2 regions of the Paenibacillus sp. FSL H8-0548 genome follow, and region 1 is predicted to be linked to the other one. Evidence: riboswitches for the same ligand, from Rfam matches in the RefSeq annotation. Region 1 holds a riboswitch; the other holds the start of a gene.
What was found. A riboswitch is a leader RNA that binds a small molecule or an ion and turns the genes downstream of it on or off. The one in region 1 is predicted to bind cyclic di-GMP.
Positions count from the first base shown of each region.

Region 1 (6,293 bases):
AGGATGCTAGTCGAAACGCACATTTTGGATTAGTAGGGATGAGAGAGAGGATAGAGCTGATAGAAGGAAGGATGGATATAGACTCAAATCCCGATAGTGGGACGAAAATTATAATAGATATACCAACAACTGCCGAATCTAGAAAGGAGTAAGATGATGATGATCCAAAAACCTGCAAGCAGCGCGAATACAATCAAAATTTTACTTGCGGATGACCACCAGCTTTTTCGTGAAGGACTCAAGCGGATTCTGAATATGGAAGACGATCTTGAAGTTATTGGCGAATGCGGAGACGGCATTCAAGTGATGGAATTTTGCAATCATACGATTCCAGAAATCGTATTGATGGATATCAATATGCCTATCGAGAACGGTGTTGTTGCAACGGAACGATTAAAGAGCCTATTTCCTGATGTAAAGGTTATCATTTTATCTATTCATGATGATGAGAGCTATGTGTTTGAAACGCTTCGCAAAGGGGCGACAGGTTACCTGCTTAAGGATATGGAAGCGGAATCGCTAATTAACGCGATACGTTCAGTTGTTCAAGGGCATGCGTACATTCATCCTAAAGTTACGGGCAAATTGATCAACCAGCTTCGTCGCATGACTTATTTGGACGAAATGGGCATTGTTTCAGGAGCAGCTGCTGCTAAGGAGCCGGGAGTGAAGTTTGTCGCAGGCGACGATAGCCCGCTTACTCGCCGCGAGGCGGAGGTATTGCGTCTAATGGCTGAAGGCAAGAGCAATAAGCTAATCGGAGAGTTTTTGTTCATTAGTGAAAAAACAGTAAAAAACCATGTCAGCAGCATTTTGCAAAAAATGGAAGTTGACGATCGTACACAAGCAGTTATTCAATCGATAAAATATGGCTGGGTTACTTTGTAGCAGCTTACATACAGCGAGAAGTCCCGCACCTTAGGTTGCGGGACTTCTTCGTATAGTCAAACCGATAAACTCCAAGAATGAGAAGCGGCACTCCCAAAAGTGATATGCTTGCTTAAGCAACTGATGGGCAAGCGAAAACCACCCGACCTCTAGACTTACTTTAGGTAAGCCTCGAAGCAGAAACCTTCGAAATCTACGGTTGCTTTTCATATCACCAACAAACACAGGCTTAATCATACGCCGAACGGCTAACGCGCAGTCTTCTTGGCTGCGAAGCTTTTCGCGTACCTGGTTTTTTTAACTCAAGTAGTTGGTAATTTGCACCTATGTGTTCTTATTCGCACGAAATGACCATCCTCCGCCACTAATCCCACCTAAAAAGGGGCTATCCCACCTTGGTCAATGACCTTATGGGAAGCCCCCTTTTTTTGAAATATAGGAAAGTATATCATTTCGCAATGCTTTCTCTATATTTTTGGGAGTGAAACGCGCTGGCGCCGCTAAAGGACGGCGACAGCCGTTTCACCTTGTCATGAAGTAAATTTGTACATTACGTTAGCGTTGTTTTCTTTGCTTGCGCAGTGAGGTGAAACCAACAGTCAGTGCAAAGGCACCGATAAGATAATATGGAATTGGACTGGAGTCCCCTGTTTTTGGAAGGGCAGCGAGTGGAACTTTATTTTCGCCTAAGTCAACAATCGTTTCGATTGGGACTTCATCACTGACACCTGCATTAACTCCTCCTATCGGTGTATCCTCATCCTCTAGATCAATTAATACATCTGGTGTTTCTGAAGGCGCAGTACTTGTCGTAGGTGCAGGAGAGGTCTCCGTTGTAGGCGTAGTGTTTGTCGTAGGTGTAGGAGAAGTCACTGTTGTAGGTGTAGAGCCTGTCGTAGGTGTAGGAGAGGTCTCCGTTGTAGGTGTGGTGCTTATCGTAGGTGTGGGAGAGGTCTCTGTTGTAGGTGTAGGACTTGGCGGTGTTGTTGGTGTTGGCGTAGGGCATAACTCGCCACTGTTCACAAGGGATATCGTTTTATCACTCCCCCAGTGAAGATTTAAAGTATTTGGAGCGATTGGATCGGTTATTTCGGCGGTAGAAATAATTGGAGTTGAGGCTGCTCCTGCAACAGTTCCTCCACCCGTTTGAGGTGAGCCTGTAATATCCCATGTGTAAGGAACTTCAATATCGCTCTCGTTGATGACAGTCCAGTTTCTTGTTTGATTTGGATCGGCAGAGCAAGCGGCTTCTAATTTTAGCTTAGGGGTGTTGATGACGACTTTTAGCTTTGAGGAATCCATGGTGACTGCTATTTGCTCGGTTATCGCCAGATCTGTAGTGAAGCCGTTCAAGGTTTGCTCTTTTAATACGTAGTTTCCAATCGGAAGATCATTGAATTGTAGAACTCCATTGACGTCCGTTGCTCCGGTAGTGTATAAAACGTCATTTTTCCAGAGCTCGAAGGTAATACCGGCATGTGGTGCTCCGTCTACATGGTTCAAGAATTTATTAATTGTGATATTTCCTTTACAGGTGTTGGTAAGCTTAAGCTTCCAGCCTAAAATTTTATCGCCATGAGCACCCACACCTAATGTGATAAGCTCTTTGCCGCTGTAGATATCTAATTGATAAGGGAGGCATTTTGGGATATTAATCGTGATCGAATGGCTCCCAGCTTTCGGATATTCAATCGTCTTGCCGTTAAAGTGCGTCTGCAAGAGGTAGGGAATTGTAGTTTCATTTGGGCCAAGAGTCCAATCCTCGGGGGCCGCATAGGAGGAAAAGCTTACTCTCACACAATCGAGCTTGGTTTTGAAGGTTGCTGTTGCTGTGCCGTCACCATTGTCTACGATGCTTGCGTTAGTTGCTTCCACATTTATTTTGTCGTCTGAATATTGCTGACAGCTATTTTCGATAATCGGGTCGGTTGTGGCCGAGCCTCCGCTGCTTCCTGCATCCGCCATGACCAGTGAGCCAAGCGCTAATGAAAGAATTAATAAAATGGATAAACTTACAGAAACCCGTTTTTTCCAATAATACATTAAGCACTCTCCTCTTAGATAGGTAGTGTGGTTCTAAGAGGGCCGGTTACACTACTAGCTCCATATAATCCAAGTGTCCAAATGCAGATTATATTTCATCGCTTCCCTGGTAGTTATGGATAAGTAAAGTCCACCTTCTCCCTCGATCATTATGCTCACCATCATACAACTACAAGGATATAGTAAAATGATAACATATATTGTAAATTGCTCAAGGGTGTTTCTTTGTCGTATTTTGACTATTATGATTCGGTAAAAGCGGGCTGCTGTTTGGCTTTTGGTGCATTTTGTCGTCTTGTCCCTCAGGTGGGTAACCAGTGGGCTCATCTCAGCATATAGTGTCACAAAGAGGAGGTGGCCGCTATGCTTGAGCTTCTATTATTAGTCATTGGCTGCTATGTTCTGGCTGCATTATTCGTGCATCTGGCGTATCGAATTTGGCGTGGAAGGCAGCGTTCCAGCCAGCATTATGTGCTCGTAGCGGACGATCGGCAGAGAAATTTGGAGTGGTACGTACGTTCGTTATTTTCATTTTCACGCAGAATGGGTCGAAATGTGCGTTTGACCATTGTTGATCATGGTGTCTCAGAAGAGACGCGAGCAATGGTTGACCGTTTGGCTAGAGGAGGCCGGGAGGTTAACGTTCACCCTAAAAAGCAAATACAAATGACAGAAAATGATGATAGTAAGCGCTCACAAATGAAGGGGATAGAGGGGACCCAGCTTTTGTGGCTGCTGCAGGCTGAGGGCATCGTTTCGCAAGCGGATCATGCGGTATTAATTGATTTGCAAAATCCGTCAGATTTGTCGAAAATGCCATTTTAGTATATGATTATGGTAATTTCATACAAAGAGTGAAGCACACTCCATAACGCAGGCTGCGTCGATGAGTGTGTTTCTTTTCGTTTATGCAGCCGTTGGTCGTTATGCTCAGTGTGCTCGATACTGACAAGCGATCGGGGGCGAATTAGGATGAGGGTTCAAGTGTATATCGTAGAGGTGCGCAAGCAATGGAAAGCTAGGCTGACCATCAACTCTGAGGTGGATAAGCATTATTGGATGAATGGGCATTTCGAAGAGGCCGGCTGCTTAAATGGTGAGCTTGCTCATTCAGGCTGGCTGCTGCTGGAGGAGCTTCCGCTTTCTGATGCCTCTCGCGCAGTGGAGCTATGGGATATTGCAATGAGGAGCGGGAGTGGAGTTTGGAAAGAGAGGCAGGCAGTTGTTGATTGTGTAGGAGCGATTGAGCTGCTGCTTGCCTGTACTCGGGAGGCAAAGCTTGAAGCGGAAAATGGACAGGCAGCACGCTGGAAGTGGCGGTGGCAAAGGAGAATCCATCCTGTACGGACTGCGGAGTGGGATAGAGAAGGCTTGCTTCGATTAGGTGTGGTCTGGGAGCGGGAGAAAAGGAGAAGTGCAGCGGAAAGGTATGGGGAGCAGAAGGAGGGAAAGAGCGGGATCGGTGTGATTGGACTGAGTGAGAAAAGGACGAGTTTAGCGGGTAGTTATAGTGAGCTGAGGGAAAGAGCGAATGCAGCGAGCTGGTATGGAGAAAATGAAGGCAGATCTAGAGAAACATATGCAATGAAAGGGCCTATGCTCAGCGTAAGCACGCTGGGCCTGGTCGCGGCATGGGCGGAGCTTGCCGCGGATGTATTGCAGGGACGTGCGCTATTGCGCAGCGAGGCGCACGCCCTGCTCACTGGCGCAGGGGGACCCGGTGCCGCGGCAAGCTGGAGCGCAGTGCTCCAGCTTGCTGCGCTGCTCGGGCGGGTGCGCCTTGGCGGATCAGTCGCCGCTGAAGCGGGCGTGCGAGTGGACGGGTTGAGGCGCCGCAGGCGCGAGTGCAGCTGCTTGCGCTGCGGGAGTGGCGAGGCGAAGCTGCACCGCACGGCATGTGCTGCGTGCGGGCGGGTTTGCGCCTATTGCACGGCGTGCATTGGGATGGGGCGGAGCCGGGAATGCGAGCTGCTGGTGATTGGACAGCGAGCTGCCCAGTTGAAGCGAAGTGCGGAGCAGGGCGGGACGAAGCAGGCTATGCAGCAGATATCAGCAGAGCAGAGTCTGGGTAAATGGGGACTGAGCCCTGCTCAGACTGCGGCTGCTGCCAAGGCGCTGCGTTTTGTTGAGGGACAGGCTGCGGAGTCGACACAGGCAGGAGGGAGAGAATCCGCTCCCAAGAGAGATTTTCTTCTTTGGGCTGTAACTGGGGCGGGCAAGACGGAGATGATTTTCCCGCTGTTGGGATCGGTACTGCAGCGGGGCGGCAGGGCGCTTATTGCAACGCCGCGCCGCGACGTTGTAATCGAGCTTGATCCGCGCATTCGGAAAGCTTTCCCTGCGGCGTCGGTTGTTACCTTATACGGTGGAAGCGCGCAGCGCTGGGAGAGCGGAGATATTACACTGGCTACTACGCATCAGCTGCTGCGATTTTACCAAGGGTTTGATCTAGTGGTCATTGATGAGCTGGATGCTTTTCCCTATGCCGGCGATCCCATGCTTCACTACGCTGCAGACAAGAGCTGTGCACCTGGCGCCGCTCGGCTGCTGCTTTCTGCCACGCCGCCAAGTGAGCTGCAGCGTGCAGCAAAGCGCGGCAAGCTGCCGCATGCGAGGGTGCCAGTACGCTATCATCGCCATCCACTTCCTGTGCCTAAGCTGCTCCAAATTCCAGCCGTACAGCAAATGCTTCAGCAGAGAAGGCTGCCATCGAGGCTGCAAGCCGCGATGCAGAAGTCGCTCATGCGCGGTGCTCAGCTGTTCGTGTTTGTTCAGCGGATTGCTCAAACCGAGCCAATGGCTGCCATGCTGCGAGATGTGCTGATGCAAGGGGCAGTAGCGGCGACCTCCTCACAAGATGCGGAGCGCGCGGAAAAGGTTCAGCGTTTCCGCACACGTGAGATCAGGGTGCTGGTCACCACGACGATACTTGAGAGAGGAGTCACGATTCCAAAGAGCGACGTCTATATATTGGATGCAGATGGGCGGTTGTTCGACGAGGCCTCCTTAGTTCAAATGGCAGGTAGAGCTGGCCGCTCGGCAGATGATCCGTTTGGGCAGGTATATTTTTGCAGTCGTGAACGCAATCATGCTCAGCTCTCTGCGGTGCGTCATATTCAAACGATGAACCGCATGGCTCGCAAGCACGGCTACTTGCTCCCCGCAGGCAAAGGAGGCTCGTCTACATGATCGCCTCGCTATTCAACAGGCTCCGGCGGCTTCCGTCCGCCTTCGCCACGGCAGCGCAGCTGCTCGCCCCTAGTTCTGCCGCATGCCTCCTATGCGGCAAGCCATTTGACGAGGCTCGCAGCGCGGCCGCTTACAACCAATCGAAGCTGACGACCCAGCTTCGACAATCGCTT
Region 1 covers NZ_CP152049.1:6,853,634-6,859,926, reverse strand. The annotation lists gene MHI37_RS28945 (sensor histidine kinase) at 1-152, shown strand, start outside; gene MHI37_RS28940 (response regulator transcription factor) at 160-888, shown strand; gene MHI37_RS28935 (SpaA isopeptide-forming pilin-related protein) at 1,444-2,931, opposite strand; cyclic di-GMP riboswitch class II at 2,963-3,046, opposite strand; gene MHI37_RS28930 (hypothetical protein) at 3,295-3,756, shown strand; gene MHI37_RS28925 (helicase-related protein) at 3,904-6,120, shown strand; gene MHI37_RS28920 (ComF family protein) at 6,117-6,293, shown strand, end outside.

Region 2 (6,293 bases), 580 kb from region 1:
TCACATTATGGAAAATACTCAATTGGCGCAGCGCGTCAGAGCCTTTCGAAAGCTGAAGGGCTATACACAGCAGGAGCTGGCCAAGGTGCTTGGCGTATCGGTGGCTGTTCTAGGCTCATTAGAACGTGGAACAAGAAAAACAGATCCAAAGCTGCTCAGTCATATCGCCAAGACGTTAGGAATTAGCTACGAGGAACTTATGTCGGATAATCGTGAATAACGAAACAAGAAATAAGCGGTTTATACAATCGTAGATGCTGCTGATAAGCCAGTAACCGTGAAAATGCGTATTGGCTGGGATGACCAGCATGTGTATGCGGTTGAGAATGCACGCGCTGTTGAGCATGTGGGCGGTAAAGCTGATAGCGTGCAGGGGTTTACACGTGAGCAATTGTATACAGGCAAGGCGAATTGGGACATTATAAGAGATGTTAAGGAAGCGGTATCCATTCCCGTAAATGGAAGAGACCGGACGTGACCCGACGGCAGGAGAAGCAGGAGCTGCTGAAGAGGTAGCTTACTAGAACCGAAATCAATCGTTTAAGCGGGCTGCCCTGTTTTGTCAGTCATCCGACATAGTTCGACAAAAGCCGATACTAAGCGGATTCTGCTGTAATAGCTAGAACGGAAACGGTTTTAATAGCTCCGTTGGCTTAGATTGACATTCAGGGTACCTTTGCAATATAATCGTGCAATATAATCTAACGTACACATCAAGTACGCTTCATATAACAGAGGTATGATGCTGAAGAAGCGTAATATATTAAGTAACAGTGAGTTCATACAAGGTATGAAAAATTAGTCACATGACAGGAGAATCGGGAAGATGAACGATAAGCAAATCATTCTGACTCAAGAAGGGCTGCGGAAGCTCGAGGATGAATTGGAAAACCTGAAATCGGTCAAACGTCGTGAGGTTGCAGAACGTATTAAAGTTGCAATCGGCTATGGTGATATAAGCGAGAACTCAGAGTATGAGGATGCGAAGAATGAGCAAGCATTTATTGAGGGCCGTGTTCTTACTCTTGAGAAAATGCTGCGCTTCGCGAGCATAATAAATAATGATGATATCGATATTGATATTGTAAGTATCGGTTCGATTGTAACGGTTGAGGATATGGAGTATGGCGATACGATGAAATATTCCATCGTTGGCTCAGCGGAGGCCGATCCTTTGCAAAACAAGATTTCAAATGAAAGTCCGGTTGGTAAAGCGATTTTGGGTAAGAAAAAAGGCACAGTCGTGGAAGTAAATGTACCAGTCGGCATTATTCAATACAAAATTATCGACATTACCAAATAAGGCTTGCTATGTGCGAATCGGAAAGCTTCCTTGTCGGAAGCTTTTTGAACGTTTACACTATAAGAATGTAAACAGCCTAGGCATATACTTTGCTTGAATCTCTCCCAAAGGGGAGATTTTGCTGTAATAGTTCCGGCGACTGCCGCTTATGCTTGCCGAATGACCAAGGAGATGAAAGCATTGGAACATGAAAACAACGAGCAGGAGCTAAGTGAGCTTTTGCAAATTCGTAGAGACAAATTGGACGAGCTTAGAGGACTAGGCGTAGATCCATTCGGACGGAAATTCGAGCGCACTCATAATGCTAAAGACATTGTACAAGCCTATGAAGGCTTTGCTAAAGATGAGCTCGAAGAAAAAGGCGTGCAAGTCCGTATTGCGGGCCGTATTATGCAGAAGCGCGGTATGGGTAAAGCGGGCTTCGCGACGATACAGGATTTGAGCGGAAAGGTTCAAATTTATGTGCGCAAGGATAGTGTTGCTGAGCATAAGTTCGCTGCATTCGACATTTTGGATATTGGGGATATTATCGGTGTTGAGGGCGTTGTGTTTAAAACCAATACTGGTGAAGTATCGGTCAAAGCGCTTGATATTGAAGTGTTGACTAAATCGTTGCTTCCATTGCCCGACAAATATCATGGACTTAAAGATGTTGAGCTTCGTTACCGTCAGCGTTATGTTGATCTTATTGTAAACCCTGAGGTGCAGCAAACCTTTATTACTCGTTCAAAAATCATTCAGTCTATGAGACGCTATTTAGATTCTCGTGGCTACCTTGAGGTTGAAACGCCAACCCTTCATTCTATTGCAGGCGGCGCGGCGGCGCGTCCGTTTGAAACCCATCACAATGCACTCGATATGCAGCTCTACATGCGTATTGCGATTGAGCTTCATTTGAAACGGCTTATCGTAGGCGGCATGGAGAAGGTATATGAGATTGGCCGCGTATATCGGAACGAGGGGATGTCTACACGTCATAACCCTGAATTTACAATGATAGAGCTGTATGAGGCCTATGCCGATTACAAGGATATTATGGCACTCACAGAAAATGTCATCGCACATATTGCACAAGAGGTGCTGGGCTCAACGAAAATCACATACCAAGGTCAAGAAATTGATCTGACTCCGCAGTGGCGTCGTGTTTCTATGGTGGAGCTTGTTAAAGAATTGACAGGCGTTGATTTTGGTGTTGAGATGAGCGATGAGGAAGCACATCGTTTAGCGAAGGAGCACAAGGTTGCTGTAGAGCCTCATATGACATTCGGTCATATTCTTAATGCATTCTTTGAGCAGTTTGGCGAGCATACCCTTATTCAGCCAACCTTTGTTACCGGTCATCCAGTTGCGATCTCTCCGCTAGCTAAGAAGAGCGAGGCAGACCCGCGGTTCACGGACCGTTTCGAGCTGTTTATCGTAGCTCGTGAGCATGCGAACGCTTTTACTGAGCTTAATGATCCGATCGACCAGCGCGAGCGTTTTGAATCACAGCTGCTTGAGCGTGAGCATGGCAATGATGAAGCGCATGAAATGGACGAGGATTTTATCCGCGCGCTAGAATACGGCATGCCGCCAACCGGCGGGCTTGGCATCGGTATTGATCGTTTGATTATGCTGCTGACAGACTCACCATCGATACGTGACGTACTGTTGTTCCCTCATATGAGAGACGAATAGTTCTTCTGACAATAAGTCTATAATCGTCGAACCGCCTGGCAATTGCTGCAGGCGGTTCTTTTTTTTGAGCTTTTGTGGCATCAAAGCTTAAAATCTAGCAAATTACTAATGTTTTATGTGAGTAGGCTATTGTTTTAATAGATTGTCATGGTAGAATATAACTATTAAAGCTTTACACGATAATGGCAAAGCTGTCGAAAGGCAGTGACGCAAAGCTAAAGGGCCTTCTGAAAGATGGCAGCCAGCTACCGAATGGACATGCTTTTTTTTTGTTTATTAAGTAGTTTACCTTTAATAAAGCTTCACACGATAATGGCAAACCTATCGAAAGGTAGGGACGCAAAGCTAAAGGGCCTTCTGAAGATGGCAGCCAGCTACCGAAGGGAGAGTTTTGAATGCGTAAACTAATGGTGTTAATTGCAGCATTTGTCCTCTTTGCATCGATTAATGTTACCACTGCAGAGGCAAGCGGAAATAGTACTGATAACTGGCTAAATAAGGACAAGCTTAGCGCTGGGATTGTTTCAGTAGAATATGCAGCGAATACAAAAGTAACAACGAAGCTGCTCATTGCTAAAGGCAAATCGAATTATACCTATAACATTACAGCGGGCAAGAAAAGTGAAAGCTTTCCATTGCAGCTTGGAAATGGTGAATATACAATATCGCTGCTCGAGAATACCACAGGTAATAAATATAAACAGCTAAAGAAAGAAACCGTAGTTTTGAACTTGAAGGATAGTAATGTTCTGTATCTGAACTCGATTCAAAATATTGATTGGACAAGCACAAGCAGCGCAGTCATTAAAGCTAAAGAATTAACGAAGAACAAAAAAACCGATGCAGATAAAGTGAAAGCTATCTACGACTACATCATAACTAACATTAAATATGATAATAAATTGGCTGAGAGCTTATCGGTCGATTACCTACCCAACATCGATCGTACGTTTAAAGCACAAAAAGACATTTGCTACGGATATGCATCATTGTTTGCTGGCATGCTCCGAAGTGTGGGAATCCCGACTAAGCTATTGATGGGCGATTCGAGCTATGTAGATGTTTATCATGCTTGGAATCAGGTTTATCTCGATGGCAAATGGGTTACTATCGATACGACTGTAGATGCTGGATACAAGAACAGCAATAAGAAGATGGATCTAATCAAGGATGCATCGAAGTATACGATCGCTAAGGAATATTAATACACACAAAGAAACGGGCTTGCGTTCATACGCAGGCCCGTTTCTTTGTGTACCGACAGGCAGCAGGATGTGCGATGTAAGGATGGAATGCTGAAGTACACGATGATGTGATATTGAGGGTATTATTGGGATGAAACATGTTGTATTCATTATTTTTAAATGTTTTATAAAAAAGACTTGCATTCACATAGGCACTCGTGATATATTATTTCTTGTCGCTGCGAGACATTAGCGGATGACACGAAAGAGAACATTGTTCTTTGAAAACTGAACAACGAGTAATAACTGCCTCGCAAATCCCTCGGGATAAGCGAAAAAGCGATAAAAAAGTAATGAGCATTTCAAACACCAAAATGGAGAGTTTGATCCTGGCTCAGGACGAACGCTGGCGGCGTGCCTAATACATGCAAGTCGAGCGGAGTTGATGAGATGCTTGCATCTCTGATACTTAGCGGCGGACGGGTGAGTAACACGTGGGTAACCTGCCTTTAAGACTGGGATAACATTCGGAAACGAATGCTAATACCGGATACGCGGCTTGATCGCATGATCGAGCCGGGAAAGATGGAGCAATCTATCACTTAAAGATGGACCCGCGGCGCATTAGCTAGTTGGTGAGGTAACGGCTCACCAAGGCGACGATGCGTAGCCGACCTGAGAGGGTGATCGGCCACACTGGGACTGAGACACGGCCCAGACTCCTACGGGAGGCAGCAGTAGGGAATCTTCCGCAATGGACGAAAGTCTGACGGAGCAACGCCGCGTGAGTGATGAAGGTTTTCGGATCGTAAAGCTCTGTTGCCAGGGAAGAACGCTTGGGATAGTAACTGCTCCCAAGGTGACGGTACCTGAGAAGAAAGCCCCGGCTAACTACGTGCCAGCAGCCGCGGTAATACGTAGGGGGCAAGCGTTGTCCGGAATTATTGGGCGTAAAGCGCGCGCAGGCGGCCTTGTAAGTCTGTTGTTTAAACTTGGGGCTCAACCCCAAGTCGCAATGGAAACTGCAAAGCTTGAGTACAGAAGAGGAAAGTGGAATTCCACGTGTAGCGGTGAAATGCGTAGAGATGTGGAGGAACACCAGTGGCGAAGGCGACTTTCTGGGCTGTAACTGACGCTGAGGCGCGAAAGCGTGGGGAGCAAACAGGATTAGATACCCTGGTAGTCCACGCCGTAAACGATGAATGCTAGGTGTTAGGGGTTTCAATACCCTTGGTGCCGAAGTTAACACATTAAGCATTCCGCCTGGGGAGTACGGTCGCAAGACTGAAACTCAAAGGAATTGACGGGGACCCGCACAAGCAGTGGAGTATGTGGTTTAATTCGAAGCAACGCGAAGAACCTTACCAGGTCTTGACATCCCTCTGATCGCTCTAGAGATAGGGCTTTCCTTCGGGACAGAGGAGACAGGTGGTGCATGGTTGTCGTCAGCTCGTGTCGTGAGATGTTGGGTTAAGTCCCGCAACGAGCGCAACCCTTGATCTTAGTTGCCAGCACTTTGGGTGGGCACTCTAGGATGACTGCCGGTGACAAACCGGAGGAAGGTGGGGATGACGTCAAATCATCATGCCCCTTATGACCTGGGCTACACACGTACTACAATGGCCGATACAACGGGAAGCGAAACCGCGAGGTGGAGCCAATCCTATCAAAGTCGGTCTCAGTTCGGATTGCAGGCTGCAACTCGCCTGCATGAAGTCGGAATTGCTAGTAATCGCGGATCAGCATGCCGCGGTGAATACGTTCCCGGGTCTTGTACACACCGCCCGTCACACCACGAGAGTTTACAACACCCGAAGCCGGTGGGGTAACCCGCAAGGGAGCTAGCCGTCGAAGGTGGGGTAGATGATTGGGGTGAAGTCGTAACAAGGTAGCCGTATCGGAAGGTGCGGCTGGATCACCTCCTTTCTAAGGAAATACCCGAACCCGATGAGGTTCGGATAAACTTGGCAGTTTATCGCTTACTCGTTGTCAGTTTTGAAAGATTAATCCTCTTTCAAAATGGAAGTCAAGACAAGTGAATACCCAAGGGCCTTTAGCTCAGCTGGTTAGAGCGCACCCCTGATAAGGGTGAGGTCGGTGGTTCGAGTCCACTAAGGCCCACCATTATC
Region 2 covers NZ_CP152049.1:85,791-92,083, forward strand. The annotation lists gene folK (2-amino-4-hydroxy-6-hydroxymethyldihydropteridine diphosphokinase) at 1-56, shown strand, start outside; gene MHI37_RS00405 (helix-turn-helix transcriptional regulator) at 8-220, shown strand; partial or broken gene MHI37_RS00410 (tRNA-dihydrouridine synthase) at 248-463, shown strand; gene greA (transcription elongation factor GreA) at 827-1,303, shown strand; gene lysS (lysine--tRNA ligase) at 1,463-2,980, shown strand; cyclic di-GMP riboswitch class I at 3,155-3,233, shown strand; cyclic di-GMP riboswitch class I at 3,285-3,362, shown strand; gene MHI37_RS00425 (transglutaminase-like domain-containing protein) at 3,376-4,185, shown strand; rRNA gene MHI37_RS00430 (16S ribosomal RNA) at 4,536-6,090, shown strand; tRNA gene MHI37_RS00435 (tRNA-Ile) at 6,212-6,288, shown strand.
Region 2: it holds a riboswitch for cyclic di-GMP, as region 1 does, so the genes downstream of both, MHI37_RS00425 (transglutaminase-like domain-containing protein) here and MHI37_RS28935 (SpaA isopeptide-forming pilin-related protein) in region 1, are expected to answer to the same signal.